2 regions of the Streptomyces sp. NPDC027185 genome follow, and region 1 is predicted to be linked to the other one. Evidence: riboswitches for the same ligand, from Rfam matches in the RefSeq annotation. Region 1 holds a riboswitch; the other holds the start of a gene.
What was found. Region 1 has a riboswitch for cobalamin ahead of cobN (cobaltochelatase subunit CobN). Riboswitches for the same ligand answer to the same signal wherever they lie in the genome.
Positions count from the first base shown of each region.

Region 2: it holds a riboswitch for cobalamin, as region 1 does, so the genes downstream of both, ACZ4M8_RS07320 (ribonucleoside-diphosphate reductase subunit alpha) here and cobN (cobaltochelatase subunit CobN) in region 1, are expected to answer to the same signal.

Region 1 covers NZ_JBVHRF010000010.1:33,588-37,792, reverse strand. Annotated here, with positions in the region: gene cobN (cobaltochelatase subunit CobN) at 1-2,614, opposite strand, end outside; cobalamin riboswitch at 2,652-2,774, opposite strand; gene cobG (precorrin-3B synthase) at 3,478-4,205, shown strand, end outside.
Region 2 covers NZ_JBVHRF010000002.1:482,132-486,336, forward strand. Annotated here, with positions in the region: gene mctP (monocarboxylate uptake permease MctP) at 1-1,515, shown strand, start outside; gene ACZ4M8_RS07315 (Uma2 family endonuclease) at 1,595-2,182, opposite strand; cobalamin riboswitch at 2,311-2,468, shown strand; gene ACZ4M8_RS07320 (ribonucleoside-diphosphate reductase subunit alpha) at 2,627-4,205, shown strand, end outside.

The DNA of each region.
Region 1 (4,205 bases):
CGCCGGCGGTGCGCATGGCGCTGGTGCCCCAGAGGGAGAGGCCGACGGAGGTGGGCCACTCGCCGTTGTCGGTGCGGTAGCGCTCCAGGAGGGAGTCGGCGAGCGCCTGACCGGTCTCCCACGCGAGGCGGGAGGGGACGGCCTTGGGGTCGACGGAGTAGAAGTTGCGGCCGGTCGGCAGGACGTTGACGAGGCCGCGCAGCGGGGAGCCGGACGGGCCCGCCGGGACGAAACCGCCGCTGAGGGCGTGGACGGCGTGGTCGATCTCGGCGGTGGTGCCGGCCAGGCGGGGGACGACCTCGCGGGCGGCGAAGTCGAGGATCGCGGCGACCTGTTCCGGCTGTCCGGCGGCGACCGCGGCGACGGCGGAGGGCGCCCAGTCGGCGTCCTCCATCGCCTGGACCAGCTCCCGGGCGCGGTCCTCGGCCTCGTCGGCGGTGGTGCGGGTCGCGGCGGACTCGTCCAGGCCCAGCGCCTCGCGCAGACCGGGCAGCGCGGACGTACCGCCCCAGATCTGGCGGGCGCGGAGGATCGCGAGGACGAGGTTGACGCGTGCCTCGCCCGTCGGGGCGGCGCCCAGGACGTGCAGGCCGTCGCGGATCTGGGCGTCCTTGACCTCACAGAGCCAGCCGTCGACGTGGAGGAGGAAGTCGTCGAAGCCGTCGTCGTCGGGGCGGGCCTCCAGACCGAGGTCGTGGTCGAGCCGGGCCGCCTGGATGAGCGTCCAGATCTGCGCGCGGATGGCCGGGAGCTTCGCCGGGTCCATGGCGCTGATCTGCGCGTACTCGTCGAGGAGCTGTTCGAGCCGGGCGATGTCGCCGTACGACTCGGCGCGCGCCATCGGCGGGACGAGGTGGTCGACGAGGGTGGCGTGGACGCGGCGCTTGGCCTGGGTGCCCTCGCCGGGGTCGTTGACGAGGAACGGGTAGACGAGGGGGAGGTCGCCGAGGGCGGCGTCGGGGCCACAGGCGGCGGACAGGCCCGCGTTCTTGCCGGGCAGCCACTCCAGGTTGCCGTGCTTGCCGAGGTGGACCATGGCGTCGGCGCCGAAACCGCCGTCGTCGGCACAGGCGGCGATCCAGCGGTAGGCGGCCAGGTAGTGGTGGGACGGCGGCAGATCGGGGTCGTGGTAGATCGCGATCGGGTTCTCGCCGAAGCCGCGCGGCGGCTGGATGAGGATCAGCAGATTGCCGCGGCGCAGGGCGGCGAGGACGATGTCGCCCTCCGGGTCGCGGCCCGGCTCGTCCACGTGGCTGCGATCGAGGAACATCTCGCCGGGCGGCGGGCCCCAGTGCCGCTCGACGGCGTCGCGCAGCTCCTGCGGGAGGGTGGCGTACCAGCGCTTGTAGTCGGCGGCGGGGATGCGGACCGGGTTCTTGGCGAGCTGTTCCTCCGTCAGCCACTCCTGGTCGTGGCCGCCCGCCTCGATGAGGGCGTAGATCAGCTCGTCGCCGTCACCGGACTCCAGACCGGGTACGGCCTCGTCGCCGAAGTCGTAGCCCTCCTCGCGCAGGCGGCGCAGGAGGGCGACGGCGGAGGCGGGAGTGTCGAGGCCGACGGCGTTGCCGATGCGGGAGTGCTTGGTGGGGTACGCGGAGAGGACCAGCGCCAGCTTCTTGTCCTGGGCCGGGATGTGGCGCAGGCGGGCATGGCGGACGGCGATACCGGCGACACGGGCGGCGCGCTCGGGGTCGGCGGCGTACGTCGGCAGACCGTCCTCGTCGATCTCCTTGAAGGAGAACGGGACGGTGATCAGGCGGCCGTCGAACTCGGGGACGGCGATCTGGGTGGCGGCGTCCAGCGGGGAGAGACCCTCGTCGTTCTCCTCCCAGGCGGCGCGGTTCCCGGTCAGGCAGAGCGCCTGGAGGATCGGCACGTCGAGGGCGGCGAGCGCGCCCGCGTCCCAGGATTCGTCGTCGCCGCCGGCGGATGCCTCGGCGGGCTTGGTGCCGCCCGCCGCGAGGACGGTGGTGATGATCGCGTCGGCGGGGCGCAGCGCCTCGATCAGCTCCGGTTCGGGCGCGCGCAGCGAGGCGACGAAGAGCGGCAGCGGACGGCCGCCGGCCTCCTCGATCTTGGTGCAGAGCGCGTCGACGAAGCCGGTGTTGCCGCTCATGTGGTGGGCGCGGTAGTAGAGCACCGGGATGAGCGGGCCGTCGATGTCCGTACGGGCCGCGGGCCGGGCCAGCTCGCCCCAGGACGGCGCGGGCTGCGGCGGTTCGAAGCCGTGGCCGGTCAGCAGGACGGTGTCGGAGAGGAAGCGGGCGAGGCGGCCGAGGTTCTCCGGCCCGCCGTGCGCGAGGTAGGCGTGCGCCTCGGCGGCGATGCCGACGGGGACGGTGGACGCCTCCATCAGCTGGGCGTCCGGGGCCTGTTCGCCGGTGAGGACGACGACGGGGCGGTGCTGGTCCTCGGCGAGAAGGAGGTTCAGGCCCTCCTCCCAGGCGCGGATGCCGCCGAGGAGACGGACCACGACGAGGTCGGCGCCGTCGAGCAGCGCGGGCAGTTCGGCGAGGTCGAGCCGGGCCGGGTTGGCGAGCCGGAACGGCACGGGGCCGCCGGCGGCGCGGGCGCTGAGGAGATCGGTGTCGGAGGTCGACAGCAGCAGAAGCATGCGAGCGCAGAGCCTTCCTCGGGGTATCCGCGCCCCGGGTGGTTCGTTGGACGGCGGGAGTTCCTGACTCACCCGGCGGCTGCCGGGCTCACAGTGGCGGGACCGCGCCGGACTCTCACCGGGCTTCCTCCCCTGAGAGCCGCCCCCTGACGGGAAAGCCCTCGTCGCCGTCGCCGGCGTCGGCGGGCCGGCTGACCCACCGCAGTGAATGGTAAGGGCTGCCCCGCCGCCACGGGAGCGGGCCTTCGGCTCGATGTACGAGGTCAGGCGGGCACCTTGGGGGAACGCCGCGTGGGGACGCCCGGGGGGCGTGCCGGGCGGGGCGGCTGCCCGGGGCCCCTTACGGGATGCCCTACGGGCGGGGCAGGGCGGCCGTACGGGCGGAGGGCTCGCGGCCGTACGGGGTGCGGATGTTCCTCGCCCGTACGGGGCACGCGGCGGCCGTGGGGCGTGGGTTCGGGCTCCGGTGGGGCGCGGGCGGGGCCGTACGAGGTGCGGGGCGTGGGGCCTGTGGTGGCCTTGCGGGCCGCGGGCCGCGGGCCCTCGGGGCAGCTCGGCCTTGGCGGGGATCGGCCTTACGGGGTGCGTGTCCGGGCTGGAGCGCCGGGGTGCCTGCACGTGAGCGGATCCGGAGGCGTGGCGTGGTGCGCGCGGACCGTACGGGCCGGGGCCGTACCCGTAGGGGCGAGGGCGGTGGCCTGCCCGGATGGGGCCGGGTCCCGTACGGGATCGGGGCCCGGCCCCGTACAGGTATCCCGTTCAGGGCCCGGTCCGGCCCGTACGGGTCTCGGAGGGCCGGGCCGGTGGCCGGGGCGGGCCCGGGGCGCCGTCGGGGTCCGGGGGGCGTCGGTATGCTCGCGGCCATGCCGCCCTCCCCCTCGAACCGGCCCTCCGGGGTCCAGCCGCCGCTGCGTGAGCGCGGTGACGCCTGCCCGGGAGCGCTGCGACTGCACACGGCGGCGGACGGCGCGCTGGCCCGCGTACGGGTGCCCGCCGGAGAGTTGACGGTGCGTCAGGCGACGGCGTTGGCGGACGCGGCGGAGCGCCTCGGGGACGGCGCGCTCTCCCTCACCTCGCGCGGCAACGTGGAGCTGCGCGGCCTCGGCGACGGCTGCGGCGGCGATCTGGCCGCGCTGCTGGCCGACGCCGGTCTGCTGCCCTCCGTACGCCATGAACGCGTCCGCAACATCGTCGCCTCACCGCTCGCCGGACTCGACGGCCGCACCCCCGCCGACGTGCGGCGCTGGGCCCGTGAGCTGGACGGATTGCTCTGCGCGCAGGAGTGGACGGCGCGGCTTTCGGGCCGGTTCCTCTTCGTCCTGGACGACGGCCGGGGCGATGTGACGGGCCTCGGCGGAGATGTGACCTTGGTCGCAGAAGACGCGGCGGACGCCGAGGGCGTCGAGGGCGCGGCGGGCGCGGCCGGCCCGGGGCGCGCTCCCGGGGGCGCCCCCTCCGCCCTCCTCTTCCTCGGCGCCCCCGAGGGCTCCGGCGGCACCGATGGTGCCACGGCGGCGCTGCGGGTCGCGGGCGCCGACGCCGCCCGTGCCGCGCTGGCCGCCGCCCGGGTCTTCCTCGACGCCGCGGACGC
Region 2 (4,205 bases), on a different contig from region 1:
GAATGGGGTCTTGGCGGCCGCAGCTTCGGCACCTGGGTGACGTGGTTCCTGCTCGGCGGCGATCTCTACACCGCGTACACCTTCGTGGCCGTCCCCGCGGCGATCTACGCGGCGGGCGCGTCCGGCTTCTTCGCGGTGCCGTACACGATCCTCGTGTACCCGCTGATCTTCACCTTCCTGCCCCGCCTGTGGTCGGTCTCGCACAAGCACGGCTACGTCACCACCTCCGACTTCGTGCGCGGACGCTTCGGTTCGAAGGGCCTGTCGCTGGCCGTCGCGCTGACCGGCATCCTGGCGACGATGCCGTACATCGCGCTGCAACTCGTCGGTATCCAGGCGGTGCTGGACGTGATGGGCGTCGGCGGCGGCGAGAACACCAACTGGTTCGTCAAGGACCTGCCGCTGCTGATCGCGTTCGCGGTGCTCGCCGCGTACACCTACTCCTCGGGGCTGCGCGCGCCGGCGCTGATCGCGTTCGTCAAGGACGGGCTGATCTACCTGGTCATCGGCGTCGCGATCATCTACATCCCGATCAAGCTCGGCGGGTTCGACGCGGTCTTCCACGCGGCGGGCAAGGCGTTCGCCGAGCCGGGACCGACCGGCAAGCCCCGCGGTGAGCTGGCCAGCGGCCCCCATAACCAGTGGGCGTACGCCACGTTGGCTCTCGGCTCGGCGCTCGCGCTGTTCATGTATCCGCACTCGATCACCGCGACGCTCTCCTCCCGCAACCGCAACGTGATCCGCCGCAACACCACCATCCTGCCGCTGTACTCGCTGATGCTCGGCTTCCTCGCGCTGCTCGGCTTCATGGCGATCAAGGCGGGCACGGACACCCACGGCAACGCCCAACTCGCCATCCCGCAGCTCTTCGAGGACATGTTCCCCAGCTGGTTCTCGGGCGTGGCGTTCGCCGCGATCGGCATCGGCGCGCTGGTGCCCGCCGCGATCATGTCCATCGCCGCGGCCAACCTCTTCACCCGCAACGTCTACAAGGACTTCCTCAAGCCCGGCGCCACGCCCGAGCAGGAGCACAAGGTCGCCAAGCTGGTGTCGCTGCTGGTGAAGGTCGGCGCGCTGGTCTTCGTACTCGGCATGGACAAGACCGTGGCCATCAACTTCCAGCTGCTGGGCGGCATCTGGATCCTCCAGACCATGCCGGCGCTGGTCGGCGGCCTGTTCACCCGCTGGTTCCACCGCTGGGCGCTGCTGGCCGGCTGGGCGGCCGGCATGATCTACGGCACGCTCGCCGCCTACGGCGTGGCGAGCCCGACCCAGGCCCACTTCGGCGGCTCCAGCGCGGAGATCCCCGGCATCGGCCAGATCGGCTACATCGGCCTGACCGCGTTCGTTCTCAACATCGCGGTGACGGTCGCCCTGACCTTCGCCCTCCGCGCCTTCAAGGCCCCCGACGGCGCCGACGAGACCAGCCCCGGCGACTACACCGCGGACGTCGGCGACGAGAGCGCCGCCGCGGACCGGCCGGCCGCCGCGGCGGAGGCGCCGGCGGGGCGCTGACACCCCGCACCCGCTCCGCACAGGCCGCCGCTTCCGCACGGGAAGCGGCGGCCTGCTGTCGTTGCTGCGGACGGCGGCGTCAGCTCACCCAGTCCTTGAGCGGCTCGGTCTCCAGCGTGATGTTCACCGGGTCCGGCAGGTGGAGCGCCTTGCCGAACGGGACGGTGTGGACGTCCTCGTAGCGGGAGCCGTCCGGCTCGCTGAAGAGGGTCACCTCGCAGGATTCCCGGTCGATCAGCAGGCAGAGGGGGATGCCGGACTCCGCATAGGCCCGGGGCTTCTCCACCCGGTCGCGGCGGTCGGTGTCGGAGTCGTGGGAGGTGACCTCGACGACCATCAGCACGGAGTCCGGATCGGCCCACTCGCCCTGCCCCACGAACGCCTCGCTGGCCGCGAGGGAACCGTCCGGGCGCGCTCGGCCACTGCGGTACGTCTCCACCTTCAGGCCCTGGTCAGGGTTGAGCCACAGCTCCGGCCGGTGCTGCATGCAGATGCGTGTCAGCCACTGGATGATCCGCCCGTGGTCCCCGTCCGGCACGGCCTTGCTCCTGATCTTCCCGTCGATGAGTTCCAGCCGTACACCTTCTTCCGCCCTGTCGATTATCCGGGCGGCTTCCTCGAAGTAGTCGGTGAGCGTGGCGTGCGGCCGGTCGATGAGCGCGGTCACGGGAGCCTCCTCGTGCGTCGCCAAGCCCTGCGGGGACTGCGGTACCGACGATATCCGAGACCACCGACAGCCACCGCCCGCTCACCGCACCGCACTAGATATGGGGGTGCACCCAAGAGGCCACCACCACATGTATGCTCATCCTCGCTGTCGTCGCAGGGGAATCCGGTGTGAGTCCGGAACTGTCCCGCAACGGTGTACGAGCACATGGATATCCCTTGATATCGCCCGGCCGGCCCGGGATGTGCCCGTGAGTCCGAAGACCTGCCGATGGTACGTCCGCGCCGCCTGGCCGGACGTCGAGATGTCCGGGCCCCGAGGGATGGGCCGGTGGACGCCGCGCGGGCTCCCGTGCGCCCGCGCCTGTGCGCTGCCGGGCGCCGCCGCCCGCCGTGCGCCCGTCGCGCCTCCCTCCGGCCCCCGCCGAGTGAGGGAGAGCACCACGTGACCACCGCGCCACCGCAGTCCGCGACCGACGCCGAGGCCGCAGCGCTTGAGACGGCCACGTTCCCCGCCGGCGTACCCGGCCAGGACCCGCCCGGCACCGCCCTGCTGCGCACCCTGACCGAGCTGACCGCCGACCTGACCGCCACCGACCCCGGCAAGGTCGCCGCCGCCGCGCTCCGCGGCCGCCACCCCGGCTCCGACGCGGCCGGACTGCGCGAGCTGGCGATCGACGCGGCCGCCGGGCTGATCGGCGACGAGCCGCAGTACTCCAAGCTCGCCGCGCGGCTGCTGACCCTCGCCATCGCCGAGGAGGCCGCGGGCGAGGGCGCCACGTCGTTCTCCGCGTCGGTCGCCACCGGCCACCGCGAGGGCCTGATCGCCGACGCCACCGCCGCGTTCGTCGCCACCCACGCCGCCGAGCTGGACGCGCTCGTCACCCGGGCGCTGGCCGACGGCGCCGACGACCGGTTCGGCTACTTCGGGCTGCGCACCGTCCACTCCCGCTACCTGCTGCGCCACCCCACCACCCGGCAGGTCATCGAGACCCCGCAGCACTTCCTGCTCCGGGTCGCCTGCGGGCTCGCCGAGGACGACTCGGCGCGGGCGCTGGCCGACGTCGCCGAGCTGTACCGCCTGACCAGCTCACTGTCGTACCTGCCGTCCTCCCCCACGCTCTTCAACTCCGGCACCCGCCACCCGCAGATGTCCTCGTGCTACCTGCTGGACTCGCCGCTGGACGAGCTGGACTCGATCTACGACCGCTACCACCAGGTCGCCCGGCTCTCCAAGCACGCCGGCGGGATCGGCCTGTCGTACTCCCGTATCCGGGCCCGCGGTTCGCTGATCCGCGGCACCAACGGGCACTCCAACGGCATCGTGCCGTTCCTGCGGACGCTGGACGCCTCCGTCGCCGCCGTCAACCAGGGCGGCCGGCGCAAGGGCGCCGCCTGCGTCTACCTGGAGACCTGGCACGCGGACATCGAGGAGTTCCTGGAGCTGCGCGACAACACCGGCGAGGAGGCGCGGCGCACCCACAACCTCAACATCGCGCACTGGATCCCCGACGAGTTCATGCGCCGCGTCGAGGCGGACGCCGACTGGTCGCTCTTCTCCCCCTCGGACGCGCCGGAACTGGTCGACCTGTGGGGCGACGCGTTCGACGCCGCGTACCGGAAGGCGGAGGCCGAGGGCCGCGCCCTCAAGCAGGTCCCGGCGCGGGTGCTGTACTCCCGGATGATGCGGACGCTGGCGCAGACCGGCAACGGCTGGATGACCTTCAAGGACCACGCCAACCGCACCGCCAACCAGACCGCCGAGCCCGGCAAGGTCGTCCACTCCTCCAACCTCTGCACGGAGATCCTGGAGGTCACCGACGACGGTGAGACCGCGGTCTGCAACCTCGGCTCGGTCAACCTCGCCGCCCACCTCGGCGACGTGAGCGCCGGCTGGGAGGACGCGATGGACTGGGAGCGGCTGGACGCCACCGTCCGCACCGCCGTCACCTTCCTCGACCGCGTCGTGGACATCAACTTCTACCCGACCGAGCAGGCGTCGGCCTCCAACTCCCGCTGGCGCC